Regions from separate parts of the Alcanivorax sp. VBW004 genome, predicted to be linked through region 2. Evidence: predicted binding sites of a transcription regulator. Region 2 holds the regulator's gene; each other region holds the start of a gene.
What was found. Region 2 encodes sigma-54, which starts transcription at its own class of promoters, with help from an activator protein. Its sites were predicted from a motif close to TGGCACNNNNNTTGCTNT; they were not measured.

Region 1 (9,956 bases), 390 kb from region 2:
AAGCAAGAGATGGGATTCTCGGTGAGCTTGGGTATTTCCCCTGCAGGGTAAAGAATGAGGTTCCATCATTTGATGCGAAAATGATTTCTGATTTTTTGTCTCGCGGAATATGTCTGAGTAGCAGTAGAAGAAAAGATATTAACAATGGTGTGCTTTATTTCTTGGATGTTCTTTCCGTATTTGGCAGAGGAGCCTATTCCGGTCCGTCACATGTATCATGCTTATTGTTTAAGCCGGCTTTCCATGCTCCAGACTTCAAGCTAAGGGCCGCGAGGCTCCTTGAAACTAAGTATGAACTTCGTGGGTCATCGATAATTGATGAGTCTAAAAAACTCCATTTATGGGGCGATTTTCAGGCTGAATCCTTTATTGCTTCAAACCGAGCACTTTCGGAGCTGTTAGGGCGGGATGCTCATCTTTGCCTTAACGTTGAGGGTGGTTGCATGTTGCTCTGGTCGCTTGAGGGGTTCTTTCGTAATCACGAGTTAGAAAGCTATCTTTCGACGTTTGAAAACTCTTTTAGGAACGTTCGGCCAATAATTTAACAAAACGTTGGTTCCTCAGTTGTTCTCCGGGAGCTGGGCAGCTTTCTTTAACCGCTTCAAGCTTTATCCTCTGCAGGTTTGGCTCAGCACCAAACCCTAAAACCGCACCTTCCCCAGCGGCACCAACAGCACCGCCGCGCCAATCAACGCCGCTGCTGCCCCCAGCAACCCGGGTGCAAAACTGCCGCTACTTTCCAGCAACCGCGCCGTCACCACCGGCCCCAGTATCTGCCCGACCCCATAACAGGCTGTCAACGCGCCCAGGGCGGCGCTGGCGGCGTGGGGGGCGAGTTGGCGGCCGCAGTACATGCTCAGGGCGACCACGGCGGTAAAGGTGGCGCCGACCAGCAGGCCACTGATGATCAGCCCGGTGAGGCCCGGTAGCCAGGCGGGGGCGCTGACGCCCACTGCCTGTACTAGCAGCGCGGCCATGAGGGCATTGCGTTCGCCGGCATGGCTGGCGAGCTTGCCCCACAGCAGGTTGGCGGGCACGGCGGCCAGGCCCACGGCCAGCCAGGTATAGAAGGCGGCGCTGTCCAGGCCCGGCAGTTGGGCTTTGGCGATCACCGGCAGGTAGGTGGTGCTGGTGATGTAGCCGAAGCCGGCCAGGGTGTAGCTGGCGATCAGAAAGCCCAGGGCCGAGCGGTTCACCGGCGCGCGTTCGTGCTGGCTGTGTTTGGCGTGGGGCAGGGCAGGGATGCGGCGCAGCAGCGGCAGCAGGATCAGGGCCAGGGCGCCGCAGGCCAGCCACATGGTGGCGTAGCTGCCGTGCAGGCGTTCAATAAAGGCAACGGTGAGGGCGGCGATGCTGATGCCAAGGCCGATGCCGGCATAGTGAATATTGCCCAGCCGGGCACGCAGGTGATTGGGCATGGCGCCCAGTACCAGCGCTGAGCCGTTGACCATAATGATGGCGCTGGCCACACCCGCGAGAAACCGGTTAATGGCCCAGGGCGTGAAGGTGGTGCTCAGGCCCATAAGGATGCTGGTGATTATGCTTGCCCACAGTGCCAGCCAGAACGCGGTGCGTGCCCGGTGGGCGGGCACCGCCATGGCGAGCATGGCACCGGCCAGGTAGCCCCCATAGTTGATAGCCGCCAGGTAACCGCCACTGACAGCGGTGAGCATTGTCTCGGCAATCATGTCGGGCAGGGCCGGGGTGAACAGGAAGCGGCCAATGCCCAGGGCAATAACCAGACTGAAGGCGCCGGCTATCGCAGTGAGCAGGTGATCTCTTTCGGTGGTCGTCACGCAGTGTCTCGCAGGTAATCAAATGGGAAGGCGAAGTCGGGAAAACCAATATAGGGCGACGTGCCGGGTCTCTCCGATAATCCAGCGCGCAGCCTAACAGGCCGTGGCGTTTTCGGCTTCATCATTCGAATGATGTTCATTATTCACCCCAGTGATAAATGCGGCTTTGGTCGCAAAGGCTCCCAGGCAGTGCGTGGTTTTTTCACCAGGGCGGTGCAAAGCGCGGGGTTTGTGGGCGGAAAGCACTGTTGCAGTAAAGAGGTGATGCATTTTGGTGAGCCGGGGCTGACTCACAACGGTGCTGGCTGGGCAATAAACGGGCGCGGGAAATTGGGGTGGTGGTTAGCTTTACCGTTAAGTCGATGAAAACCAAGGCATTTAAAAACTGGCACAGCATTTGCGTTATGACAGGGTAAGCACAGTGGCAATGCTGTGCAGACAACCATCTTCGTGGTCAACGGCGGCCACGAGCAGATTCGAGCAAAGGCGCTCAGAGGACCCGGCCAACGAAGGCGGGGGGCTTTGAGCGCTTTTTTATGCCTGAAAAAAACGGGCAGACGAGGGAAGGATGATGAACGGTTTCAAAAAAACCTTTTGTGGCGTGTTGGCCGCGATGACGTTGGGCCTGTCGGCTACCTCCGTGGCGGATGATGCGCTGGGCTGGCCGGAGAAGGCGGATCTCAAGTTCGGCTTTATCAAACTCACCGACATGGCTCCGCTGGCCATCGCTTACGAGAAAGGCTACTTCGAGGAAGAAGGCCTGTTTGTGACCCTGGAAGCCCAGGCCAACTGGAAAGTCCTGCTGGACCGGGTCATCGACGGTCAGCTGGATGGCGCGCACATGCTCGCCGGTCAGCCGCTGGGGGCCACCATTGGCTATGGTACCGAAGCCCACATCATTACCGCGTTCAGCATGGACCTGAACGGTAACGGCATCACTGTTTCCAATGCGGTGTGGGAAGAAATGAAAAAGCATATTCCCGAGGAAAACGGCAAGCCGGTACATCCCATCAAGGCGGACGCCTTGAAGCCGGTGGTGGAGAAGTACAAGGCGGAAGGCAAGCCTTTCAACATGGGCATGGTGTTCCCGGTGTCCACCCACAACTACGAGCTGCGTTACTGGCTGGCCGCCGGTGGCCTGAACCCGGGCTACTACGCGCCGCACAAAGGCGACACCAGCGGCCAGCTGCAAGCTGACGTGCTGCTGTCGGTAACGCCGCCGCCGCAAATGCCCGCGACCCTGGAAGCCGGCACCATCTACGGTTACTGCGTGGGTGAGCCCTGGAACCAGCAAGCGGTGTTCAAGGATATTGGTGTGCCGGTGATTACCGACTACGAAATCTGGAGAAACAACCCGGAAAAAGTATTCGGTGTGAGCAAGGGCTGGGCCGACAAGTATCCCAACACCCACATTCGTGTGGTGAAGGCGATGATCCGTGCGGCCAAGTGGCTGGATGAGAACGACAACGCCAACCGCCCGGAAGCGGTGAAAATTCTGTCCCAGCCAAACTATGTGGGTGCGGACTATGACGTGATCGCCAACTCCATGACTGGCACGTTCGAGTACGAAAAAGGTGATGTGCGTGAGGTTCCGGATTTCAACGTGTTCTTCCGTTACAACGCCACTTACCCGTTCTACTCCGATGCTATCTGGTATCTAACCCAGATGCGCCGTTGGGGCCAGATCAGCGATACCAAGCCGGACAGCTGGTACATGGATGTGGCCAAGAACGTGTATCGCCCGGACATCTATGCCCAGGCGGCCAAAGCCCTGATCGCTGAAGGCAAGATCCCGGCTGACCAGTTCCCCGACTTTGCCACTGAAGATGGCTTCAAGCCGCCGCAGAAAGGCTTTATCGACAACATCACCTACGACGGTCGCAAGCCTAACGAATACCTGAAGAAATTCCCGATTGGCCTGAAAGAGGGTGACGCGCTTTAAGGGCGCGCTCCCCTGAGGAGAAGCAATCATGGTGACCCTGACATTCCCGACCTGGATGGAACCTTACCGCGCCCTGGCCACCGGCAAGATGACCGGTGAGCAGTGGCAGGCACTGCTGCGACAGTTGATCTGGCCGGTGATGGGCATTGCCGCCTTCCTGTTGCTATGGCAACTGGCGGCCCAGCGGATTGATACCTCGCTGGGGCAGTTCCCGGGGCCAGCCGATGTCTGGGAGCAGGCCGGTTCGCTGGTGGATGAGCATCAGGCGTCTCGAGCCAAGGAAGCGGCGTTTCATGAACGCCAGGAAAAATACATCGCCTCGCGGCTGCAGCAGCAGCCGGAGTGGGAGCCGGTCCACCGGGACTACACTGGGGCTCCGACCTTCTTTGATCAGATCGGCACCAGCCTGATCACGGTAATGAGCGGTTTCCTGCTGGCCTCTGTGATTGCGATTCCGTTGGGCATTTTTATCGGCCTGAGCAACACGGCCCATGCGGCCATGAACCCGCTGATTCAGTTGTTCAAGCCGGTGTCGCCGCTGGCCTGGTTGCCACTGGTGACCATGGTGGTGAGTGCGGTGTACGTGACTGATGATCCGCTGGTGGCCAAGTCCTTCCTCACCTCCATGTTCACCGTGACGCTGTGCTGTCTGTGGCCAACGCTGATGAACACGGCGGTGGGTGTGACGTCGGTGAGCCAGGATCTGACCAATGTCTCCAAGGTGCTACGTCTTAACGCGCTGAGCCATGTGCGCAAGATCGTACTGCCTTCCGCGCTGCCGATGATGTTCACCGGCCTGCGCCTGAGTCTGGGGATTGCCTGGATGGTGCTGATCGCCGCCGAAATGTTGGCGCAGAACCCGGGGCTTGGGAAATTCGTCTGGGATGAATTCCAGAACGGCAGCTCCCAGTCTTTGGGCCGGATCATGGTGGCGGTGATCGTGATTGGTCTGATCGGTTTCCTGCTGGATCGCCTGATGCTCATGCTGCAGCGCGCTCTGGTGTGGGATAAATCTTCGGTACAGCGTTAAGCCATCAGGTGAGGAGAAAAAACATGAAAGCATTACTGGAACTCTCCAATGTCGGCATGAAATTCGATACGCCAAAAGGCCAGTTCGAAGCGCTGAAAGATGTGAATCTGAAAATTGAGTCCGGCGAATTCGTCTCTCTGATCGGTCACTCTGGATGCGGTAAATCTACCGTGCTCAATATCGTGGCGGGCCTGCTTCAGGCCACCGATGGTGGGGTCATTCTCGACAAGCATGAGGTGACCGAGCCAGGTCCGGAACGTGCCGTGGTGTTTCAGAACCATTCGCTGCTGCCCTGGCTGACCTCGTTCGAAAATGTGGAGCTGGCGGTCAAACAGGTCTTCAAGAAGACCAAGAGCAAAGCGGAAATTCGTGACTGGGTGGAGCATAACCTGGAGCTGGTGCACATGGCGCACGCCATGCACAAGAAACCGGATGAAATTTCCGGTGGCATGAAACAGCGTGTTGGTATTGCTCGCGCGCTGGCCATGCAGCCCCAGGTGCTGCTGATGGATGAGCCTTTCGGTGCTCTCGACGCGCTGACCCGCGCTCACCTGCAAGATTCCCTGATGGAGATCCATGCCCAACTGGGCACCACGGTGATCATGATTACCCACGATGTGGATGAGGCCGTACTGCTGTCAGACCGCATTGTGATGATGACCAATGGTCCCTCCGCCACCATCGGCGAGATTCTGGATGTGAAGGTCCCACGTCCACGGGACCGCCTGGCCCTGGCGGATGACCCCACCTTTGTTCGTTGTCGTCAGCAGGTGCTTCAGTTCCTGTATGAGAAACAGCGCAAGGTGGAGCCGCTGCCAAAGCGTGACAGCACTAAAGCTGAAGCGAACCGCAAGCGGGCCTGATTTAAACGCATAAAACCTGGATTAACCCTTCCGCTTTTTCGCGCACCGAAAAGCGGGAACAGGGAAGGTGCGCCCTGAATTTACGACGTTAACTTTTTTAATTTTGGGAAGTGTTGAGGAAACGATGATGAAATATTCTGCCATTGCTGCCGGTGTCCTTCTGTCCACGCTGGGCTTTACGGGGACAGCCAACGCGGAAGACGATGCCTTTATTACCGCACTGAAAGACGGCACACCGCTGCTGAACATGCGCCTGCGTTATGAAGACGTGGACAGTGATGCCTTTACCGAAGACGGCCAGGCGCTAACCCTGCGTACCCGTTTGGGTTACCAGAGTGGCAAGCTTCACGGCTTTGATGTGATGGGGGAGTTTGAAGATACCCGCATCGTGGGCCAGGTGGACAACTATGCGCCGCAGCAGGCCGGTTACCCGGTCATTGCAGATCCGGAAGTCACTGAACTGAACCGCGCCGCTATTCGTTATACCGGTAGCCATGCCCTGGAAGGCCTGGTGGCGACTTACGGTCGCCAGCGGATCATCTACGACAACGCCCGTTTTGTGGGGAACGTGGGCTGGCGCCAGGATGAACAGACCTTTGATGGTGCGCGGATTGATTACGGCATCAGTGATTTCAGTGTCTCTGCGGCCCATCTGACCCAGGTGAGCGGCATTACGCCGGGGTTTGATGCCAATGTGACCAACAATCTTTTCAATGCCAGCTGGGAGGGCATGCCGGGTGGCTCGCTAACCGCGTACGCCTACTTGCTGGAAACCGATAACGTAACCGACTCGCAGAACGATACCTACGGTGTGCGTTATGCCGGTGCTTTCGATCTGGATGCGGTAAAGCTGTTGCTCACGCTGGAAGGGGCCCAGCAGGAAGTGGAAGCCGGTGATACTGACTATTACTTTGCCGAGCTGGGCGCAGAGGTGGCCGGAGTAACGGTAAAAGTGGCACAGGAAGTGCTTGGTTCAGATGACGGCCTGGTGGCTTTCCAGACACCATTGGCGACCAAGCATGCCTTCAACGGGTGGGCGGACCAGTTCCTGGCCACGCCGGCTGATGGCCTGGAGGACACCTTCGTGACCGTGGGCGGCAAGCTGGCCGGGTTCAAGCTGGCGGCGGTCTACCACGACTTCCAGTCCAATGAAGGCAGCACGGATTACGGCACGGAAACCGACCTGCTGATGGCTCGCCCCATCGGTAAGCACTATGTGGTTGGTCTGAAGTATGCGCAGTACAGCGCCGACGACTTCAAGGATGACACCAGCAAGTACTGGGCCTGGGGTGAGATTAAATTCTGATCACATTTTGGTGCCGGAAGGTGCGTCGCCTTGGTGCACTTTTTCGGTGCTGGATTAGAGGAAAACTAAATACATTGAAAATCATCAGGTTAGGGATGTGATGACTGGCACAACCGTTGCAAAACAACCCGTAACGACAACGATTCCGGACGCGCCTGACATGATGGTTCCGAAAATAAGATGGCTCTGAAAATCATGCTGGTAGATGACCAGCCACCCCGTGCCGCGATTCTCGAGCGGGCCCTCATTGATGAGGGCCACGAGATCCTGTGCCGCCTGACCAGCGCCGCCGGTTTGGCGGAGAAGGTGCGCAGCAGTAATCCGGATGTGGTGATTGTCGACATGGATGCGCCTGATCGGGACACCCTGGAAAGCATGGCCCTGGTGCAGCGGGATATCCCGCGGCCCATGGTCATGTTCTGCAACCAGGACGACGAAGAGCTGGTGGTGGCGGCGCTGCGCGCGGGCGTCAGCGCCTACGTGGCTGGAGAAACCGACCTGACCCGGGTGCGCGGTGTCATGCGCGTGGCGACGGCCCGTTTCCGGGAATACCAGGCGTTGCGTGAAGAGCTGGAAGAAACCCGTGAGGCCCTGGCTGAGCGGAAAATCATTGAGCGTGCGAAAGGGTTGCTGATGCAGCGTCGCCGGCTCAATGAACAGGATGCCTACAGCACCCTGCGTCGCCAGGCCATGAACAGCGGGCAGCCGTTGATTCAGGTGGCCCGGTCGGTGCTGGATTATGCCGAAATGCTCAAGGCGCAAGGGTGAAGAACGCCAGACGCTGGACGCCGGAAGCCTGACGCAAAAAACAGGAGACAAGATGCGACGAGTGATGCCATTGATGAAGGCGCGCAGCCTGATCGAGACACCGGAGAAGACGGTGAGCCGGGCACCGGCCGTAGAGGGCGTCAGGTCGGTTCGCCGTCAGGCGTCCAGCATCCGGCGTCCGGCTTTCATGGAGCAAATCTCATGAAGGTGCGTATCGGCTATATGCCGCTGACAGACAGCTTGCCGCTGGCAGTGGCCCAGGAGGCAGGCTTCTTCGCCGCCGAAGGGCTGGATGTGGAGCTGCAACCGGAATGGAGCTGGGCCAGCCTGCGCGATCGGCTATTGGTGGGGCAGCTGGATGCGGCGCCGATGTTGGCGCCGATGCTGTTGTCCACGTCGCTGGGGCTGGGCTGTATCAAGAAGCCCCTCGCCACGGCATTTTCCATGGGGTTGAACGGTAACGGCGTGACAGTTTCGCCGATGCTGTTTCAGGGACTGTGCGCCTTGTCGGAAGGGCCGACACCCAACGACATCGCCGCCGCCATGAACAAGCTGGTGGCCGCGCGGGCTTCCAGCGGCGAAGCACCGCTGGTGCTCGCGGTGGTCTTTCCGTTTTCCTGTCATGCCTATCAGTTACGCCACTGGCTGAGTGTGGCCGGGCTGGATCCGGATCATGATGTGAAGCTGGTGGTGCTGCCGCCTTCGCAAATGGTGGATCACCTGCGCATGGGCCACATTGATGGTTTCTGTGTGGGCGAACCGTGGAATAGTCTGGCCGCACTGACCGGCGCCGGGCACTGTATTTTGTCCGGTTATCAGATTTGGGAAAATGCCCCGGAGAAGGTGCTGGCGGTATCCCGTGACTGGGTGTCACGTCATCCGGATACCCATCGTGCATTGCTGCGGGCGTTGTACAAGGCGGCCTGCCATGCGGATGAGAACCTGGTGGAGAGTCTGTCGTTACTGGCCCATCCCGCGTGGCTGGATGTGCCGGCAGAAATCATTCGTGCACCGTTCAGCCAGCGGTTGCCCGGTGGCCTGACGGGCCAGCCGTTTCCGGCTCATCACTTTCATGTGTTTGCCGGTTTTCACGCCAATTTTCCGTGGCGCTCCGACGCTGCCTTTCTGTTGCAGGAAATGCAGCGCTGGCGACAGTGTTCGCTGGAAGAAACCAACACCTTTGCGGCCCAGTGCTACCGTACGGATCTGTTCCGCGATGCGGTGGCCGATCTCACCAGCTTGCCGCTCATGGACAGCAAGCCGGACGAACGTCATGCCGGCCACTGGCAATTGCCCGGCGAGCCGACCCCCCTGGAGCTGGGGCCGGACCGGTTATTGAAAGTCATTGAGGCGGAGGCGTCGGGGGAGAACTGACCTTTGCCCTCCGTCCTTTCTGTAGGAGCGTCGCTTGCGGCGCGATAGCCGAAAAATATCGAGTTGCGAGAAGCGAGTTTCGAAGATCAAAATCTGAAACCGGGATAGTCAGGTTTTCGCTCCTCGTATCTTGCTCCTCGTCACTGTTTTATCGCGCCGCGAGCGACGCTCCTACGGGACGGCTAAACCCGTTTAACAGTCTGTAGGTCGAATTAGCCTGAAAGGCGTAATCCGACATCCCCCCGTTTAACAGCAGGACTAGCCTGCCTGGCGTAACTGTTTCGCTGCATTGACCATGTTGGCCAGCGCCCCACGGGTTTCTTCCCATTTACGGGTTTTCAGGCCGCAGTCCGGGTTCACCCATAGCCGTTCCTTGGGCAGCCGCTCGGCGGCTTTTTCCATCAGCTGTACCATCCATTCCACGTCGGGTTCGTTGGGCGAATGAATATCGTAGACGCCCGGGCCGATGTCGTTCGGGTAGTGGAAATCCCGGAAGGCATCCAGCAGTTCCATGTTGGAGCGGGAGGTCTCGATGGTAATCACATCCGCATCCAGCGCCGCGATGGCTTCGATGATGTCGTTGAATTCCGAATAGCACATGTGGGTGTGAATCTGGGTGTCGTCGTCCACGCCCACGGTGGCCAGGCGGAAGCAATCCACTGCCCAGTCCAGATACTGTGCCCATTCCCCCTGGCGCAATGGCAAGCCTTCGCGCAGGGCGGGTTCGTCAATCTGGATCACCTTGATGCCCGCTTTTTCCAGGTCCTGCACTTCATCGCGCAGGGCCAGGGCGATCTGGCGACAGGTGTCGGCGCGGGGCTGGTCGTCACGGACGAAGGACCATTGCAGAATGGTCACCGGCCCGGTGAGCATGCCT
Region 2 (9,956 bases):
GATGCCGAGACGTTTCATGGTGATAGGTAGCAGAGCGCCGGCGCTGGCGGCCATCACCAGGTTGATCACCATGGCGGCGGCGATGACCAGTCCGAGGTTGGGGTCGTTGAACCACAGCCCGGCGGTAATGCCGATCACGGTTGCCCATAGCAAGCCATTGATTGCACCCACGGACAGTTCCTTGAACAGCAGGTAGCGGGTGTTGTTGGACTGGATCTGGCCCAGCGCCATGGCGCGGATCACCAAGGTCAGTGTCTGGCTGCCGGCGATACCGCCCATGCTGGCCACGATGGGCATCAGGATGGCCAGCGCCACGACTTTTTCCAGGGTGGCTTCAAACAGGCCGATGACGGCAGAGGCGGCGAGTGCAGTCAGCAGGTTGATGCCCAGCCACAGGGCCCGACGGCGAGCGGTTTGCCACACGGAGCCGAAGGTATCTTCGTCTTCATCCAGACCGGCCATGCTCATCAGTGAGTGATCCGCTTCTTCGCGGATTACGTCAACAACGTCATCAATGGTGATCCGGCCCACCAGCATGCCGTCCTCATCCACCACCGGGGCGGTTACCAAATCGTGGCGTTCGAAGATCTTTGCCACTTCGTGGGCGGGCAGGGTGGCAGTAATGGATTCCGTGTCGGTGATCATGGCTTCGCGCACGGTGGTGCCTGGGTCGCTGATCAGTACCTTGGTCAGTGGCAGCAGGCCGATGAACTGGTTTTTCCGGTTCACTACGGCCAGGTTATCCGTGGTGCGAGGAATTTCGCCGCGGCGACGCAGGTAGCGTTGAACAACTTCGAAGGTGATCTCCGGACGCACGGTGATCACGTCCGTGTTCATCAGGCCGCCGGCGGTGTCTTCCGGGTAGCTGAGCACATGCTCCAGCCGTTCGCGGTTCTGTTCGTCCAGGCTGGCCATCACCTGGGAGGTGACATGGTCCGGCAGCTCTTGCAGCAAATCCGCCAGGTCATCCGTGTCCAGTTCTTCGACCAGCGAGACCAGTTCGTCGGTGGACAGGTTACGCAGCAGTTCGACCCGGACCTCTTCGCCCAGGTATTGCAGGACTTCGGATTCCTGGTCTTTATGCAGCAACTGCCAGAGAATTTCCCGTTCCCGTGGCGGGGAGGATTCCAGTAAATGCGCCGCTTCCGCGCCGGGCAAATTGTTGATCAGCTGACGTACCTGGGTATAGGTACCGCTGGCCAGGGCGCGGTTAATGGCTTTTAAATGCTGTTGGCTACGGCTGCTATCAGCGGGCATGGCTCCTCCTTGCTGGAAGAGAGTTTACACGAGGCGGTGTGAAGGCCGAAGCGTCGCCGGTGGGATGGCGGTAAAGAGTGGTAAATTTCCCGGTGATTAGAAGGCTACTCGCCTTCGTCGAAACAGCGGGCGAACAGGTCTTCCAATTCGTCCATGGCGTGTTGTTCGTCTTCCCCTTCCACCTGAAAAGTGACGCTACTGCCTTTCGCTGCGCCAAGCATGAGCAGGCCCATGATGCTTTTTGCGTCGATGGTCTGGCTCTTGTGCAGGACCAGAATGCGGCTGTCGTAGCGGGAGGCCACGCTGACCACTTTGGCGGCCGCGCGGGCATGCAGGCCGAGTTTGTTGATTACGTCGAGCTTCTTTTCAATCATCGGGTGTCTTGTGGTCAGAAGTGATCTGAAAGGGAAAAGGCCGGGTGTCAGGTCATGGCCGCGTTATTGCTCTCTGGGCAGTTCCCGGTGGCGAACCTGAAGGGCAATGCCTTTGGCGCGCAGAGTCCATGCCAGCTGTTCGGTGATAAAGACTGAGCGATGGCGCCCGCCGGTACAGCCGATGGCGACTGTCACGTAGCTGCGATCGCTGTGGGCAAACGCCGGTAACCAGCGCGCCACGAAATCGCCGATGTCCTTGAGCATGTCGTGACTGGCCTGATGCTGGCTGAGGAAATCGATGATGCAGTCATCCTTGCCGGTAAAGGGGCGCAGGTCTGCATGCCAGTGCGGGTTGGGCAATACCCGTACGTCGAACACCAGGTCCGCGTCGGTGGGCAGGCCATTCTTGAAGCCGAAGGATTCCAGCTGTAGCGACAGGGCGGCTTCACGGCGAGCCACCCGTTCGCGCATCAGGTTGCGCAGGGTGTGCACGTCGTGGTTGCTACTGTCGATGACCAGATCGGCGCGCTGGCGGATGTTGGCCAGCAGTTCCCGTTCATGGCCGATGGCGTCGGCCAGTGAGCGCTCGCCGGTGCCCAGCGGGTGACGGCGACGGGTGGCGCTGAAGCGGGTCTGCAGGGTGTGGTCATCCGCGTCCAGGTAGATGATTTCACTGCCCACCTGTTGTTCGTTCAAGGCTTCAAGGATGTTGTCGAAAGCCAGTAGCTGGGCGGGGAGGTTGCGGGCATCAATGCCCACAGCGACCCGCTCAATCGGGGGCTCGCCCTCGCTGAGCTGTTTCGCCAGTGTCGGCAGCATGCCGGCGGGCAGGTTGTCGACACAATAAAATCCCTGGTCCTCCAGCGCTTGCAGCGCGGTGGTTTTCCCGGACCCGGAGCGGCCACTAATAATGGTGAGTTTCATGATTGCACCGCTGGCACGCCACACGTAGCACGCTGGCACGCAAGATCGATAGACAAGGGGGCGTTTGGGGCGTGTTGCATGATGCGTGAAAGCTTGTTGCGTTCCTTCATGATGCCAGTCGCAACTCCGCTTCGGACTCTACGGCCGTCTGATAGAGGTGTTGGTTATCGGTGCTGTGGCGCAGTTCCGCACGGTAGCTGTCGTCGTTGAACAGGGATGCCAGGTGGCTGAGTGTCTTGAGGTGCTGTTCCGGGTTGTCCTGGGGGACCAGCAATACAAACACCAAGTCCACGGGGTGCCCGTCAACGGCGTCGAAATCGATGGGGCTTTCCAGTTTCAACAACAGGCCTACTGCTTGCTGGCAATGTCCGAGCCGGCAGTGGGGAATGGCAATGCCTTCGCCAATGCCTGTGGAGCCCAGTTTTTCCCGGGCGACCAAAGCATCGAAGACCTCCTGTTCATTGAGGCTGTCACAGCTGGCCGCGGCCAGCTGTGCAACCTGATCCAGCAGTTGTTTCTTGCTGCTGGCCTGCACGCCATGATGGGTGCGGGCCAGAGTCAGTAGTTCGCGAACTCGCATAATTGTCGCTTTGGGTTAGTGACCGTGCTTGTGGCTGACGGCCTTTTCCTTGTGTTTGAGAATCTGGCGGTCCAGCTTGTCCGTCAGCTTATCGATCGCTGCATACATGTCTCCGGCCTCAGCGGTGGCGAAGACATCGGCCCCGGAAATATGGATTGTGGATTCAGCTTTATGGGTTTTCGGTTCCGGAGAGAGAATGACCTGGACGCTGGTGATTTGATCGAAGTGGCGCTCCAGGCGGGAGAACTTATCACCCACATAGGCACGCAAGGCATCGGTAATATCCAGGTGATGACCGCTGATATTAATTTGCATGGCTGGCTCCTTTACCTGTTTGGGATCCGTCCTGGCGCCCTACACCAAACGCTTGCGGGCGCTGGAAGACGGTATTCGCATCGCCTCTCTGTATTTGGCGACGGTCCGGCGCGCTACATTGATTCCCTGCTCATTCAGCAAGCTGGCCAGCTTGTTATCGCTGAGCGGCTTGCGGGGATTCTCGGCAGCGACCAGCTTCTTAATAATGGCACGAATAGCGGTGGAGGAACACTCACCGCCGCCGTCTGTTCCCACGTGACTGGAAAAGAAATATTTCAGCTCAAAGACACCGCGGGGTGTCATCATGTATTTCTGGTTGGTGACCCGACTGATGGTCGATTCGTGCATCTCAACGGCATCGGCAATATCCGCCAGAACCAGGGGTTTCATGGCCTCATCGCCATAATCGAAGAACCCTTGCTGCACATCGACAATGCGGGTGGCTACCTTGAGCAGGGTGTCGTGGCGGCTCTGCAGGCTCTTGATGAACCATTTGGCTTCCTGAACGCAATTGCGCAGATATTGGCCGTCTTCGCCGCTGGTGTTGCGGGCGATGTTGGCGTATTGCTGCTGCAGGTTGACCCGGGGGAGCACGTCGTCGTTGAGGCTGACCTGCCAGCGGCCCTTATGCTGACGGACGATCACGTCGGGAACGGCGTAGTCCACCTGGGGCTCGCCGATCTGCTCGCCGGGGGCCGGGTCCAGGGTGCGTAGCAGGGACAGGGCCTCCAGCAGGACGTCTTCGCTGGTCTGCAGGGTGCGACGCAGGGCGGCGTAGTCGTGTTTTTCCAGCAGGTCCAGGTGAGCCAGCAGGGCGCAGGCTTCGTCGCGCAGGGCGGTATCGGCGGGCAGTTGGCGCAGTTGTACGCCCAGACAGTCCGCCAGATCGATGCTGGCTACGCCGACGGGGTCGAACTGCTGCAGACGGTGCTGCACGGCAAGCACTTCGTCGCGCTCCAGTTCATCGCCTTCGGTGAGCAGCTCCGGCTGGGCGTTCACCATGTCGACGATGTCATCCAGGGGCACGGTGATGTAGCCGCGGTCGTCCAGGGATTCAATGATTGTCATGGCGATAATGCGGTCCACATCGCTCATGGGCGTCAGATTCAGCTGCCAGAGCAGGTGGTCCTGAAGATTGCCGGAGACCGCGTGGCGTTGCTGCCATTCGTCTGCATCGTCGGGGAGGGAGGCGGTGGCGCTGCTGGTCTGGCCGGAATAGACATCGTCCCACTCGGTTTCTGCGCCGGGTTCGTCCTGCACCAGTTCTTCCAGGGCGTCGTCACGCTCGGTGTCCAGCTCCTCGTCCTGACGTTCTTCGTCATGTTCGGGCAGGCTGTCGTCACCGAAATCGTCGGCCAGTTCCAGCAAGGGGTTGCTCTCCACGGCCTGCTGGATTTCCTGGCGCAGGTCCAGCGTGGACAGCTGCAAGAGGCGGATGGCCTGCTGCAGCTGCGGCGTCATGGTGAGCTGCTGGCCAATTTGTAGTTGTAGTGTGGGCTTCATACTGCTCGGTATTCTGCGGATCCCCAAAACACGAGAATACCAAGCTGATCACACAACAAGCAAGAATTGTGCCACTGGTCTTTGTGTGCTAGGTGAGTGACGTTGGCGGTTGATAGTGGGCCGTTGGTGGCGAGGCGAGCAGCAATGGGGGGGGCAGCAGGTAGCCGCGTCCAGGCATTGGGCGCGGCTACCTTGCTTTCAGGCCGGTCCGTGCTTTCACGGCGTCGCTGGCAGTCTGTTTAGAGCCTGAAGTCGGCGCCCAGGTACACATCCCGCACCTGCTGGTTGGCGAGGATGATGTCCGCATCGCCGGAGGCAATGATGTGGCCGGCGCTGACGATATAGGCGGTGTCGCAGATATCCAGCGTTTCACGCACATTGTGGTCAGTGATCAGGACGCCAATGCCGCGGTCTTTCAGGTGGCGGATAATACCCTTGATATCGTTCACCGAGATCGGATCCACCCCGGCGAAGGGTTCGTCCAGCAGGATAAAGTCCGGGTCGGTGGCCAGGCCGCGGGCAATCTCCGCTCGGCGCCGCTCGCCGCCGGACAGGCTCATCCCCAGCGAATCGCGAATGTGGCCGATGTGGAATTCCTTGAGCAGGCTCTCCATGCGCTCGTGGCGCTCTGCCTTGCTCAGCTCCTTGCGGGTTTCCAGAATCGCCATGATGTTCTCTTCCACCGTCAGGCGACGGAAGATGCTGGCCTCCTGGGGCAGGTAGCCAATCCCGCGCTGGGCGCGACCGTGCATGGGCAGGTGGGTGATGTCGCTGTCATTGATCTCAATGCGGCCGGCATCGGCTTCCACCAGCCCGACAATCATGTAGAAGCAGGTGGTCTTGCCGGCGCCGTTGGGGCCCAGCAGGCCGACAATCTGGCCGGCTTCCACGTCCAGGGAGACATCCTCGATGACCCGGCGGCCCTTGTAGCTTTTTGCCAGGTGGTGGGCGCGTAAGTGGCTCATGGTGTGCTGGGCTCCGCGTCGGGTGAGGCGGTGTCGTTACCGCCACCGGGGGTGTCGTTTGAGTTGCTGGTGTCTTCGTCGCCGGCAGCATCGTCGTCGGTGCGGGTGGCGTTGGTTTGATTCTCGGCCGGGATCACCAGGCGAACGCGCTGGTCGCCTTCACTACTGGCGTCCACACGTTTGGAGTCCAGGCTGTATTCCACCTTGGCGCCTTCAAATGTATTGCCCTGATGCTCGATGTAAGCGTCGCCGGTGAGGACCAGAGTGCGCGCGTTAATGTCGTATACCAGGTTTTCGGCGTGGGCATTCAGTCCCTCGCCTTCCTCCATGCGCACGGGGGAGCCGGTGGCTTCCACCCGGACCAGGTCGCCATTTTTGGTGAACAGGCGCATTTCGTCAGCAAACAGTTTGCGCTTGCCCTGAATCAGTTCCACGTTGCCCCGGTACAGGCCGCTGCCCGCATCCTGTTCGAAGCGGCCACTGTCTGCCGTGACCTGGATGGGGCCTTCCATGGGGGCGGCCTGAACGCCCAGGGGCAATGTCGCCAGCAATGCCAGTGCGGCGAGGCGGCGGGTGCTATGAAGCCGGTGCTTCAAACTCACTCTTTACTCCTTGTTTCAGGTTCAGAATGCCCTTGTCGAGATCGGCTTCCAGGGCGCCGGCACGAGTCTGGCCGGAGTCGAATGTCATTTCCACATCGCCGGGGGTGGTGGCGATATTGGTGTCGCTGTTGAAGCGCAGTTCGTCGGTGTCCAGGTTCACTTTCTGGGTGGGGTTGTCCACATTGACCTTGCCGAGAAAGGTGATCAGGTCGCCATTGTCTTCCACGGTGCCTTGCTCGCTGGTGATGGTCCAGCTGCCCTTGTCGTTCGCCATGACCAGCACCGGCGCTTCCATTTCGGTGAGGGGATTGTGGTCAAACTGCACCAGGTTGTCGGCGGTCAGGTGATATTGCAGGGTGCCGTCTTTTTCGCTGAAGGCGCGGGCGGTCACGTCGTCGGCAATAATGGCCGGCGCCATCATTACGGCGTTGTCCTGGCCGGGCAGGGTGCTGTCCCACTCGTGGAGCGTCATCAGCATGACCAGCCCCAGCATCAGAATGCCGGTGGCGCTGAGTAGTCCCTGTCGTTTCATGCCTGGCTCCGCAGGGCGAGAATGGCATCGCAGATTTCCCGTACTGCGCCTTCACCGCCGCGGCGTTCGGTAACGTGCTCGGCGGCGGTTTTGGCGCAGTCGTGGGCGTTGGCCGGGGCAAAACTGAGCCGGGCCCAGAGCAGGGCGCTCACATCGGGTTCGTCGTCACCGGCATAACCGGTTTCATGGGCGGCGATGCTCAGTGATTCAGCCAGTGCTTCCAGTGCCACCCCTTTGTCTTCGCGACCCTGAATCACGTGTTCAATGCCCAGGTCTGCCGCGCGTTTGGCCACCATGGGGGAGTTGCGCCCGGTGATGATGGCCAGGATCACGCCGCTGGCGGCCAGCTTTTTCAGGCCGTGGCCGTCCAGGGTGTTGAAGACTTTCAGTTCTTCGCCCTGGGGGCCGAACAGCAGGCGGCCGTCGGTCATTACGCCGTCCACGTCAAACGCCATCAGGCGCAGGTTCTGGGCATCAACGGAGGAAAATTGCATGGGCATTTATACCACTCCTGCGCGTAGCAGGTCCTGCATGTTGAAGGCGCCGAGGGGTTTGCCTGCATTATCGCAAACCATCAGGCCGTTGATTTTGCGGGTTTCCATGATCTGCAGCGCTTCTGCCGCCAGATGGCCCTGGGCGATGGTGATCGGGTCGGTGACCATGACCTCGGCAATGGTGGCTTTGCGGATATCAATGTCCCGGTCGAATATGCGGCGCAGATCCCCATCCGTAAAGATGCCGGCCAGGGTGCCGTCCTCGTGAGTGACGGCGGTCATGCCCAGGCCCTTATGGGTCATTTCCAGCAGGGCTTCGCTGAGCGACGTGTCCGCGCTGACCACGGGAAGCTGTTCGCCGGCGTGCATGATGTCATCCACTTTTAGCAGCAGGCGGCGGCCCAGGCTGCCACCGGGATGGCTGAGGGCAAAATCTTCCGGAGTGAAGCCGCGGGCTTCCAGCAGGGCGATGGCCAGGGCGTCGCCCATGGCCAGGGCGGCAGTAGTGGACGAGGTGGGCGCCAGGTTATGAGGGCAGGCCTCTTCCGCCACGGCCACGGTCAGGTGCACGTCGGAGAGTTGTGCCAGCGCGGATTGCGGCCGGCCGGTCATGCCGACCAGGCCAGTGCCCTTGCGTTTGATCACCGGGAGAATGGCCAGCACCTCGGCGGTTTCGCCGGAATTGGAGAGTGCCAGTACCACATCGTCCGGGGTAATCATGCCCAGGTCGCCATGGGAGGCTTCACCGGGATGCACAAAGAAAGAGGGGGTGCCGGTGCTGGCCAGGGTGGCCGCCAGTTTGCTGCCCACATGCCCGCTCTTGCCCATGCCGGTGACGATCACGCGGCCTTTGGCATTCAGCATCAGATCGCAGGCAGCAGAAAAGCTGGCGTCCAGGCTGTCTTTAAGGTTATCCACGGCCCGGGCTTCGATATCCAGTACCCGTTGACCGACGCTGATATGGTCGTGACTCATGCGTTCTCCTTGGCGTTGGCGGCGATTATACACCGGTTGCCCCCTTCACGTTGACCCGTAATCGGTAACCCGGCCTTCCGCGCGGGAACCGTATCGAACTTTGTGACTCCAATAAAACAACCAAGGTTCACGATGTTGCCGCTGTTGATGACTGGACAGGGGGTAAAGAACACCGTAAAACCGCCGGAGACTAACAGGGAGTAATCTATGCATTTGCAACGGTATATTCGAACGTGGCTGCACGCCGGCCTGGTGCTGCTGCTGGCAGGCATGGCCACATTGGCCCATGCCGAGAGTGACCCGCGCCAGGTGGTGTCGGACGCCGTGGAGCGCATGACATCCCGCATCGAGGCGGAACGCGAGGCGCTCAAGGCGGATCCGGACAAGGCCAAGGCGCTGGTCCGTGAAGAGCTGGCTGACCTGGTGGATTTCAAGCGCATCACTCGCATGGTCATGGGCGACTACTTTGGCCCGTCCAGCAAGGAGCAGAAATACCGTTTTCTGGATGTGTTCAAAAACAGCCTGATCAACACCTATGCCTCCGGCATTACCCTGTATGACGGCCAGAAGATCGAAACCCTGCCCATGCAGGACGGTGACCGTAAAGGCGACTATGCACGGGTGCGCATGGAGGTAAAAACCAACTCCGGGCAAGTGGTGCCGATCTACTACACCCTGTTCCTGCGTGATGATCAGTGGAAAGTGATCAATGTGTATGTGAATGGCCTGGATCTGCGCGATACCTTCAAGAGCCAGTTCGCCCAGGGGATGCAGCAGTACAACGATATCGACAAGGTGATCGACAACTGGTCTGCGGATGCCAAGATTGATGCCGGCATCGACGAGGCCAAACAGGGCGAGTGAACCCGCCTGCCGTGGTAAGGGGCAGCGTGCTCGCGTATTATTACGCCCTTGATGACGATTTGATGGAGCGGCTGCAGGCCGCTCCAGTGCTGTTTGGGCCTGACCAAGGCCCTGATGAGGAGCAAAGATGAATCCGGAAGAAGTTCAGGCATTGGTTGATGCCGGTTTTGACAATGCCGATGTGGCAGTGGAAGGCGGCGGTGACCGGTTCCAGATTCGTGTGGTGTCAGAGGCCTTTGCCGGCCTGATGCCGGTGAAACGCCAGCAGCTGGTGTATGCCACCATCGACGAGCAGATCAAAAGCAACACCATCCATGCCGTGCAGATTATTGCCTTTACTCCGGCGGAGTGGGAAAAAGCCCAGAATCAGGGCCTGTCCTGACCCCGGCCCCAGGCCGAAATCGGGTTGGAAGAACGCAACCATCTAGAGATTGTTCATGGATAAATTGATCATCACCGGCGGCCAGCGGCTGGACGGCGACATTCGTATTTCCGGGGCCAAGAATGCGGCACTGCCGATTCTGGCCGCCACGCTGCTGGCTGATGAGCCGGTGACGGTGGGAAATCTGCC
Region 3 (9,956 bases), 820 kb from region 2:
GGCGCTGACGTTCCGGCGCCAGCGCACCCTGATTGCCCTTCCAGGGCAGGGCATCAATCCCCTTGGGGATGGCATCCAGCTGGAAGGGCGCCTTGATAATCTCGAAGTAGGGCGAGTGGTCGAAGTCCGCAGCAGTAATGGCTCTGGGTTGCAGCCGGAGCAAGCGGGCGGCGGGTTCGCTTTCCTTCACCAGCGGCATTACCGGGAATTGCACAAAGCTGAAGGCATCGGCGACGACGGTGCCACTAAGCGCCTTGATCAATTCACCGGCCCAGCGTCGGAACAGGCCGGTGCGCCAGCGCAGGGGCAGCCAGCGCCAGGGAAGCAGGGTCATCATGGCCAGTGCGCCCCAGGACTGGGCGCCCCCGGCGCCAATCCGGCTGATGGCGTAGCGGAGAACATCCTGGGCTTCATTGTCGCTCAGCCCCTGTGCCCGGCAGACGCGAATCTGGCGACCTTCCAGCGCGGACAGCGGTTCCACAATCAGCCCCCGTTCCAGGCGGGCATCGATCACCAGCTGGGTATCCGGTTCGCAGGGGGTGTAGTCCGCCAACAGGGCGCGCAGGGCCGGGTCGGCCACGTCGTGCAGGCGGCCAATATAAAGCACCGCGCGGGCGTAGCGGCTATCGCCGATGACCTTGAAGGTGCGGTCTACGCTGCTGTGCCCAGCTACCAACAGCACGTCACAGGATTTCAGCACCGTGCGCAGGCTTTCCAGGTCTGCACTGGGCTGGCCGCTGAACTGCTCATCCCGCTGCAAACGGCGGCAAATCCATTGATAGAAGGCCAGCTGTCGGTTCATCTGTGAGGCTCCGGTATCCATAACGAGGCGCGTATGAGGTTCAGGAGCTTACAGCAGCTCCAAAGCCTGGTCGATGACCGAATCGGCAGTGTAGAAGTGTGGCGAAAAGCGCACGCCACCGCCGCGTTCTGCGCACACTACGCCGCCTTTTTTCAGGCGCTGGAAGGTGTCGCCCGGGACTTCTTCGGGCAGGCGGAACGTGACAATCCCTGCCCGCCGTTGCGGGGCCGGGGCACTGAGTAGGATGGCGCCTTTGTCGTTCAGCCCTTCGATCAGCCGTTGCACCCGTTGTTGCAGGGCATCGGCCACGGCGTCCATGCCCGTGTCCTGCAGCAGTGACAGGGAGGCATTCAGGGCATGGGCGCCGAGCATGTTCGGGCTCCCGCATTCAAAGCGTTTGGCGGTGGCCGCGGGCTGCCAGTCCTTGCGGGTGTAATTGCCCGGATCGGCCACCATATGCCAGCCATGCTGACGCAGAATCAATTGATCCTGCACCGCGCGGCGGCAATAGAACAGGGCAAGCCCTTCCGGGCCGAGCATCCATTTGTGGCCGTCGGCCACCACAAAATCTGCGTTTACCTGCTCTGCAGAGAACGGCAGCGCGCCGAGAATCTGGATGGCGTCCACACAGAAGAGTGTGCCCTGGGCACGGCAGGCGGCGCCGATGGGGGCCATGTCCATTAGCAGCCCCGTGCCGTACTGGACAGCGGAGAGAGACACTAGGCGGGTGCGTGGCCCCATGGCGTCAATGACATCCTGCTCCGGGTTGTCGCCCTCCAGATTGACCTCGATCACTTCCACGCCCTGCTTGGCCAGGGCTTGCCAGGGAATGCGGTTGGACGGGAATTCCTGATCACTGATGATAATCTGATCACCAGCCTGCCACTCCAGGCCCTGGGCAATGACAGACAGACCTTCGGAAGTGTTCTTGAGCAAGGCGATTTCCTCGCTGCTGACGCCTCCCACCAACCAGGCCAGACGCTCACGCAGCTGCTGCTCGACTTTCAACCAGTGTGGATAATCCCGCGCGCCAATAAATACGTTCTGGCGGGCGAACTCGGTTACCGCGTCCTGGGTACGTTGGGGCCAGGGGGCGACGGCCGCATGGTTGAGGTAAAGCAGGCCGTCCTGCTGGGCAAATTCGGTGGCGAGGTCCGGGGGGCTCCCGTCAGAGTTGGCCATGTTGTGTTGCCTCCGTGCGCTGGGTTGAGCGGAATGCGTGGCGGAAAACCATGACGCTATGCTAACCGGCCCTAGGTTTCCATGAACAGGTATTGGCGAGACGCTGCCGGAAATGCCGCGGTTTGCTATCCGATATGCGTATAAAAAGGGAATGCGTTAGAATTGCGACTGTTCAGTCGGCTTTAGGCCCGCATACCCGGGCGCAAGGAGAAATAGATGGGTGATCTGGAAAAAGCCACACGCAAGGCTCAGGAGTTTCGTCAGCGCGAGCGTGAGATTCTCGATGCGGCTCTGGCCCTTTTTCTGGAAGAAGGCGAAGACCGGGTAACCGTGGAAATGATTGCGGACCGGGTGGGTATTGGCAAAGGTACTATCTACAAGCATTTCGAAACCAAGAACGAAATCTACCTGCTGCTGATGCTGCGCTATGAGGAAGACCTGGCCGGCGTGTTCCAGCAAATTTCCGATGCGGATAACAAGGAACGCTTGGCGCGGGAATATTTCCGTTTCCGGATTTCCGATCCCAAGCGCTATCAGTTGTTTGATCGGCTGGAAAACAAGGTCATCAAGGACCATGCCCTGCCTGAACTGGTGGCCAAGCTGCACAGCATCCGTGAGGCCAATTTTGCGCGGCTCACGGATATCGTGAAAGCCCGCATGGAAGAAGGGTCACTGGAAGACGTGCCGCCGATGTATCACATCTGCTCCGCTTGGGCATTTGCCCACGGCGCCGTGGCGTTGATGGAATCGCCGTTTTACCAGAAGCAAATCGACGACAAGGATGACTTTCTGGATTTCCTGATCGAAATCGGTATTCGCATGGGGAACAAGGGCCAGCGGGGGCCACGATGAAACAGGCCGATGAACTGCTGGCACTACTGGAAAAAGCCGCCGGCGATGAAACCGGCCTGCCGCCGGTGCATCAGTGGAAACCGGAACGCCATGCGGATATTGATATGCGCATTGCCCGCGACGGCACCTGGTTTTATCAAGAGTCGCCCATTGAACGGGAAAGAATGGTGGCGTTGTTTTCCACCATTCTGTTGCGCGAAAACGATGACTATTTCCTGATTACACCCGTGGAGAAACTGCGCATTCAGGTGGACGATGCGCCCTTTGTGGCCACGGAAGTACAGCAGGTGGAAGAAGGCGGAACCACGAAACTGATATTTACCACCAATGTGGGCAGCCATGTGGTTGCCGGCGCAGGCCATCCCCTCTGGGTGAACACTGACAGCGAAACCGGCGAGCCTTCCCCGTACCTGTGTGTGCGAGATAATCTCAATGCGCTGATCGGGCGCTCGGCGTTTTACCAGCTGGTCGATTGGGCCGAGCAGCAGGGTGATACCCTGCAAGTGCATAGCAACGGCGAAACGTTCTCTCTTGGTAGTCTGGCGGACTAACCGCTGACTTTCTTATAGCACTTGTCGGGTGCCTAACCCGACAAGTGCTTGGCCTTTTCTGGTTGCGTCAGCGTAGCGTAACGCTGATAAGCAGCAACACGGCCAAGACCACCACCGCGCCTTTCCACATCCGTAATTGCCAAATATTACTGTCCGCTACCGGTTTATTGCTGCGTACCGGGCGGCGCAGTGCGTCGCGAAATTCTGCCGCATCGGTAAACCGCAATTTCGGTTGCCGTTGCAGGGCTAACTGCAAGACGTTGTTGATCCAGAGCGGAATAAACGCATTGTGGCCTTGCAGGGGAGGAAGCGGACGGTGCACCGATTTTTCATAACGGCCTTGCCAGGGCAGGGCGCCGGTGAGCATTTCATGAATAATGACGGCGGTGGAGAACAGGTCGCTCTGCTCACTGGGCGCTTCGCCTTCCACCAGTTCCGGCGCACTGTAGTGCCGGGTCCCTAACGGAATGCTGGCGGTGTGCTGTTCCATGCCGCGGCAATGGCAGCTGCCAAAATCCACGATGCGGACCAGCCCCTCGGTATCCACCATGATGTTGTCCGGTTTCAGGTCCCCGTGAATCACATCGGCACGGTGCAGGGCCCGCACGCCATTGAGTAATTGATCGGCCAGATACAGTTTTTCTTCAACCGGTGCATCCGGGTGTTCCTTTAACCACTGCTTCAAGGTCACACCGTCGATAAATTCCAGGTGCTGGTACAAACACGAGGGGTTGTCGGGCACGGGCAGAGCATGGAGTAAATGCGGGTTGCGTAACCGATTACCCACCCAACCTTCCATGACGAAACGCTCCAGGGCATCGCGGTCATCTTCCAGATTCACCGATGGCGTTTTCAATACCGATTGTTTGCCGTCGTTGTCTTCCACCAGATACAAGTGGCTGCGCACACTGGCATAGAGCTCCCGTTTCACGGTAAAGCCGTCGATACGGATACCGGCAGACAGTGGCGGGGGAAGCGGCAGGTTGCCACGCTGTTTCAGGGTTTCATCGGCACTGGCATCGGGCAAGCCTTCCACGTGCAGTACCTGGCAGCTGAGGTTGTCATCACTGCCGTTGGCCAGCGCCGCTTCCACAAGGGTTTGCGCCGCCAGTTCCGGCTGGTTGGCGCCACGCAAAATACCCTGCATGCGTGAGCGAGTGAGAAAGCCGTGCACGCCATCGCTGGTTAGCAGATAGACATCGCCCACTTGCAGATCGCTGTTGCTGTAATCCACATCCAGACGTGTGTCACCGCCCATAACGCGGGTCAGTACCTGTCGATTCTCGCCGATCATGCGGCTGTGATCCCGGGTCAGGCATTCCAGCTTGTTGTTGCGCAGGCGCCAGACACGGGAGTCGCCCACCTGAAAGATGTGGGCGGTGCGTGAACGCAAAATCAACAGGGACAGTGTGCACAGATGACTTTCCCCGGCCAGGGTTTGTCGGCAGAGCCAGCGGTTCAGGGCTTCCAGCACCCGCTGGGCAGAGCGGGGCACGCTCCATAGTGCCGGGGTGGCGTAGTAATCGCTGATAAAACCGAGCACACAGGATTCCGCCGCTTCCCGGGCCGCGCCCGCACTGGACAGGCCATCGGCCAGTGCCGCCACAATGCCCTTGGTGCGCATCAGCGAGCCTTCCGGTATCTGCATGGCCAGGGCGTCCTGATTATGCAGCTTGGGGCCGCTGTCACTGAATTGGCCGATACGCACCCGTGGGTGCAGATCCGGTTCGACCGGGGGGGCTGCCATGTTTGCCGGGGCGGTGGACGCATCCATCGTGGTGGCTCCTGTGCCGTTAACGAGCGGTTCTTGTTTATCTATGGAGTGGGCCGGCATCCCTGCCGGCCTGGTAGCTACTTCGGAGGGAAAACGTTATCCCACCTCAATCAGCTGAACATTGCCGTCGTCATCAATTTCCGCAATGTGACCCTTGGGTTCGTCCAGGAACTGAACCGCAGCCAGAGACACTGCCGCGCTGGCGGCAATCACCAGGAAGAACGTGGATGGATCGACGAACGTGAGCACGGTCAGGAAGATCACCGCACCGGCATTGCCGTAGGCGCCGACCATGCCGGCAATCTGTCCGGTGAGGCGGCGTTTGATCAGAGGCACGGTGGCAAACACGGCGCCTTCACCGGCCTGCACGAAGAACGAGCAGCACATGGTGGCGATCACGGCCAGCGCGATGGGCCAGCTGCCAGCAATCTGGCTCATCATTCCGTAGCCCACCATCAGGCCACACAGCATGATCGCCAGGGATTTCTTGCGGCCAAACTTGTCAGAGACCCAGCCGCCACCCGGTCGTGCGACCAGGTTCATAAAGGCGTAGCCAGACGCGAGCAGGCCGGCGGTCACTGCAGACAGGCTGAAGGTGTCGGTGAAGAACAGCGGCAGCATGGAGACCACGGCCAGTTCTGAACCAAAGGTCACCATGTAGGCCAGATCAAGAATGGCCACTTGCTTGAAGCTGTAGCGGTCGTGTTCCTCGACGCCGGTTTTCAGGCGTTCATGGTTAACGCGCCAGGCCTGCCCCAGCTGCACGACCGCCAGGCTGACGATCAGCGCAGCCAGCATGATTTGCGTGGTGGTACCGAACAGATCCAGATTACTGGGGCCCAGGCGCCATACAATCACCAGCAGCGCGATATACAGCGGCAGGCTCATCAGCAGGTAGAAAAACAGGTCCTTGCGGCTGCTGACTTCCAGTGCACTGGCTTTTTTGGGTTTGAAATAGGAGGCGCCCGCCGGGGTGTTGCGAGCCCGCCACAGGAAGAAAACACCGTAAGCCATCGCCAGTGCACCGGTGCTGGCAATTGCCCAGCGCCAGCCATTGTCCCCGCCGAACAGCAGCGCCACGGTAGGAAGCGTAATGGCCGCAGCGGCAGAGCCGAAGTTGCCCCAGCCGCCATAGATCCCTTCGGCCAGGCCCACTTCCCGGGCCGGAAACCATTCACTGATCAGGCGGATGCCGACCACGAAGCCAGCCCCCACAAAACCCATCAGCAGGCGGGTGACCGCCAGTTGCTCGAAGCTGGTCGACAGGGCAAAGGCCCAGCAGGGAAACGCGGCGAGTATCAGCAACAGGCCGAACACCCGCCGTGGGCCAAAGCGATCCACCAGCGAACCAATCACGACGCGGGCAGGAATCGTCAATGCCACGTTAAGAATCAACAGCGCCTTGATCTGTTCTGCACTTAGATCGAAGGCTTCGCGCAGGTGGCCCATTAAGGGCGCGTGGGAGAACCACACGACAAAGGTAATAAAGAAAGCGAGCCAGCTCAGGTGCAACAGCCGGATGCGTGGCGCGGAAAAATTCAGCAGGTTCAGCTTGTCGGCGCTCATGGTATCTCCATACACGGAAGCATTGATGACAAGTGTGGATAAAGCAATCTGCGTGCCAGTTTGTAACGTTATGATTTTAATGAATTAATTTTGTTTTCTTGTGCGTTTTCAGCAAGCAGGGTGCCTGTTGGTGAAACGACAAGCTGTAGGGTGGTGCACGAAAAGTGTTCGTGATTGGGGCATTGCCCCCCACCCACAGAACCGGGATAGAGCCCCGGTCCTGTGGGTGGATGATGGATGAGAGGCGCGATGAAGCGCGCGCATGTGGGGCCATTCAGCTCACTTCGATTAGCTGAACGCGGCCATCTTCATCCACCTCTGCAATGTGTCCCTTGGGTTCGTCCAGAAACTGGACGGCAACCAGTACGGCGGTGGCACAGGCGGCGATTACCAGGAAGAAGGTACTGGCATCCACAAACGTCAGGGCGGTGAGAAAGACCACGGCGCCGGCGTTGCCGTAGGCGCCGACCATGCCGGAGATTTGCCCGGTAAGGCGGCGTTTGATCAGCGGCACAGTGGCGAAAATGGCACCGCCGCCGCCCTGAATAAAGCAGGAGCAGACCATGGTGGCCGCCATGGCGAGCAGCACAGGCCAGCCGCTGTTGATCTGGCTGAGCAGCACAAAACCCATCAACAAACCGCAAAACAGAATAGTCAGGGATTTCTTGCGGCCAATGCGGTCAGAAAGCCAGCCGCCACCGGGGCGCGCCACTAAATTGGTGAAGGCAAAGGCGGACGCCAGCAAGCCGGCGGTAACCGGAGTGACTTCGCTGAACGTGTCGAGGAAGAACAACGGCAGCATGGAATTCACTGCCAGTTCCGAGCCGAACGTAATGAAGTAGGACAGGTTGAGAATGGCCACCTGCTTGAAGGGATAGCTGTCTTGTTCCGGGGCGCTTTGCTGCCAGCGTTCGCGATTGACCTGCCATATCTGTGATAACTGAATGGCGGCCAGCAAACTGACAGCGACGATGAAAATGGCCTGGGTGTTGTTGTCGTACAAGCGGAATCCTGCCGGGCCCAGCCGCCACACAATAATGTACAACGCGATGTACAACGGCAGGCTGGCGCCAATATAGAAGAACAGGTCACGCCGGTTGCTGACTTCCAGCGCACTGGCTTTTTTCGGTTTGAAATAGGAAGCGCCGGCGGGGGTATTGCGCGCGCGCCACATAAAGAACAGCCCGTACAGGAAGGACATAAAGCCGGTGCTGGCCACCGCCCAGCGCCAACCGTCTTCGCCACCAAAAAACAGGGCCAGAGAGGGAAGTGTGACGTAAGAGGCAAAGGCACCGAAGTTCCCCCAGCCGGCATAAATACCTTCAGCCAGGCCCACCTCCCGGGCGGGAAACCATTCACTGATCAGGCGAATGCCGACCACGAAACTGGCGCCCACAAAACCCAGTAGCAAGCGGCTGATCGCCAGCTGCTCAAAGCTGTTGGACAAGGCAAAAGCCCAACAGGGCAGAGCCGCACTCATTAGCAGGGTGGAGAAAACCCGCCGCGGGCCAAACCGGTCCACCAGGGAACCAATCACCACGCGTGCCGGAATCGTCAGGGCCACGTTCAGAATCAGTAGTGCCTTAACCTGTTCGCCGGTCAGGTCGAAGACGTCGCGCAGGTGCCCCATTAAGGGGGCGTGGGAAAACCACAGGGCGAAACTGATAAAGAACGCCACCCAACTTAAATGGAGAAGGCGGATTCGTGGCAATGAAAAATTCAGAAGATTGAGTCTATCTGCGCTCATGACTACTCCATGCATGGGCGATTAACGGTGGGGGTTGCGAGCAACTCCTGTGCCAGCCAGTTAACTGTTTGATTTGTCTTGGGTAAGCGGTGTTGTTGCGAGGGAAATGCACCGGCTGTGCGCAAAGGGAGAGCGCGATTGTGGTTCATATCGGTGCACATAAAAGTGCATTCATCTCGTGCACTGGCGCATTAAAAGAAAGCAGGTTTTTTGTGGTTATTCGGAAAAAAAGAGAATAAATCCATAAATTACATAGAGTTATAAAGTTGGCATAGGGATTGCTGTAGTGCGGGTGTCAGTTACGCACCGCGAGGGTGAGCCTTATGGCAAAGCAACAACTTCTTCTGATCGGCCACGGGATGGTCGGACAACGTTATCTGGAGTCTCTGGTGGCCCAGGGTGGCCGGGAGCACTTTGATATTACGGTACTGTGTGCCGAGCCGCTGCCGGCCTATGACCGCGTAGGGCTGACCAGCTACTTTTCCGGCAAGACCGCCGACGACCTGTCGCTGGTGCCGGAAGGCTTTTTTGAAGAGCACGACATTACGCTGAAACTGAATACCAAGGTGGACGCGATTGATCGGGCCGCTAAAACGGTCACCACCAACACCGGTGAGACCCTGCCTTATGACAAGGTGGTTCTGGCCACCGGTTCCTATCCGTTCGTGCCGCCGATCCCCGGTAATGATCGCGATAACTGCTTTGTGTACCGCACCATCGACGACCTGGATGCCATGATTGCCGCCAGTAAAACCGGCAAGGTGGGCACGGTTGTCGGTGGCGGCCTGCTGGGCCTGGAAGCGGCCAAGGCGCTTCACGATCTGGGCCTGGAGACCCACGTGGTGGAATTCGCCCCGCGCCTGATGGCCGTGCAGGTGGATGATTTTGGTGGCGGTTTGCTGAAAGACAAGATTCAGGAACTGGGTGTCACCGTACACACCAGCACCGGCACCCAGGACATCGTGGATGGTGAACACTGCACACACCGCATGAATTTCGGTGACGACAAGCATCTGGAAACCGATGTGATTGTCTTCTCTGCGGGCATTCGTCCCCAGGACGAACTGGGCCGGGCCTGCGAGCTGGCCATTGGCGAACGCGGCGGCATCGTGGTCAACAACCATTGTGTCACCTCCGATGAGCACATCTATGCCATTGGCGAAGTGGCGTTGTGGGAAGGTCGCATCTTTGGTCTGGTGGCGCCGGGTTACCAGATGGCCGAAGTGGCTGCTGAACACCTGATGGGCAAAGCCGAACAGCAATTTGCCGGTGCGGACATGAGCACCAAGCTGAAACTGATGGGCGTGGACGTGGCGTCCATTGGTGATGCCCACGGCAACACGCCCGGTTGTCGCAGCACCGTGTTCATGGACCAGACCGCCGGTGTCTATAAGAAAGCGGTAATCAGTGAGTGTGGCAAGAAACTGCTGGGCGCTGTGCTGGTAGGGGATGCCGCAGATTACGGCAACCTGTTGCAGCTTT

Region 1: the regulator sigma-54 is predicted to act here: its motif matches at 2,183-2,200, upstream of F1529_RS09585 (CmpA/NrtA family ABC transporter substrate-binding protein).
Region 3: the regulator sigma-54 is predicted to act here: its motif matches at 6,768-6,785, upstream of F1529_RS11425 (NarK family nitrate/nitrite MFS transporter).

The regions. Positions count from the first base shown of each region.
Region 1 is NZ_WNHC01000001.1:2,079,459-2,089,414, forward strand. It holds gene F1529_RS09575 (hypothetical protein) at 1-545, shown strand, start outside; gene F1529_RS09580 (YbfB/YjiJ family MFS transporter) at 642-1,796, opposite strand; gene F1529_RS09585 (CmpA/NrtA family ABC transporter substrate-binding protein) at 2,410-3,738, shown strand; gene F1529_RS09590 (ABC transporter permease) at 3,767-4,768, shown strand; gene F1529_RS09595 (ABC transporter ATP-binding protein) at 4,792-5,631, shown strand; gene F1529_RS09600 (alginate export family protein) at 5,759-6,937, shown strand; gene F1529_RS09605 (ANTAR domain-containing response regulator) at 7,118-7,705, shown strand; gene F1529_RS09610 (hypothetical protein) at 7,758-7,910, shown strand; gene F1529_RS09615 (CmpA/NrtA family ABC transporter substrate-binding protein) at 7,907-9,079, shown strand; gene metE (5-methyltetrahydropteroyltriglutamate--homocysteine S-methyltransferase) at 9,338-9,956, opposite strand, start outside.
Region 2 is NZ_WNHC01000001.1:1,693,260-1,703,215, forward strand. It holds gene mgtE (magnesium transporter) at 1-1,257, opposite strand, end outside; gene F1529_RS07825 (HPr family phosphocarrier protein) at 1,362-1,631, opposite strand; gene rapZ (RNase adapter RapZ) at 1,695-2,555, opposite strand; gene ptsN (PTS IIA-like nitrogen regulatory protein PtsN) at 2,662-3,135, opposite strand; gene hpf (ribosome hibernation-promoting factor, HPF/YfiA family) at 3,151-3,450, opposite strand; gene F1529_RS07845 (RNA polymerase factor sigma-54) at 3,490-4,953, opposite strand; gene lptB (LPS export ABC transporter ATP-binding protein) at 5,193-5,918, opposite strand; gene lptA (lipopolysaccharide transport periplasmic protein LptA) at 5,915-6,520, opposite strand; gene lptC (LPS export ABC transporter periplasmic protein LptC) at 6,495-7,052, opposite strand; gene F1529_RS07865 (HAD family hydrolase) at 7,049-7,552, opposite strand; gene F1529_RS07870 (KpsF/GutQ family sugar-phosphate isomerase) at 7,553-8,521, opposite strand; gene F1529_RS07875 (phospholipid-binding protein MlaC) at 8,729-9,385, shown strand; gene F1529_RS07880 (BolA family protein) at 9,513-9,767, shown strand; gene murA (UDP-N-acetylglucosamine 1-carboxyvinyltransferase) at 9,823-9,956, shown strand, end outside.
Region 3 is NZ_WNHC01000001.1:2,509,803-2,519,758, forward strand. It holds gene F1529_RS11400 (hypothetical protein) at 1-802, opposite strand, end outside; gene F1529_RS11405 (aminotransferase class V-fold PLP-dependent enzyme) at 851-1,984, opposite strand; gene F1529_RS11410 (TetR/AcrR family transcriptional regulator) at 2,201-2,836, shown strand; gene F1529_RS11415 (DUF1285 domain-containing protein) at 2,833-3,387, shown strand; gene F1529_RS11420 (bifunctional protein-serine/threonine kinase/phosphatase) at 3,455-5,161, opposite strand; gene F1529_RS11425 (NarK family nitrate/nitrite MFS transporter) at 5,258-6,727, opposite strand; gene F1529_RS11430 (NarK family nitrate/nitrite MFS transporter) at 7,002-8,474, opposite strand; gene nirB (nitrite reductase large subunit NirB) at 8,798-9,956, shown strand, end outside.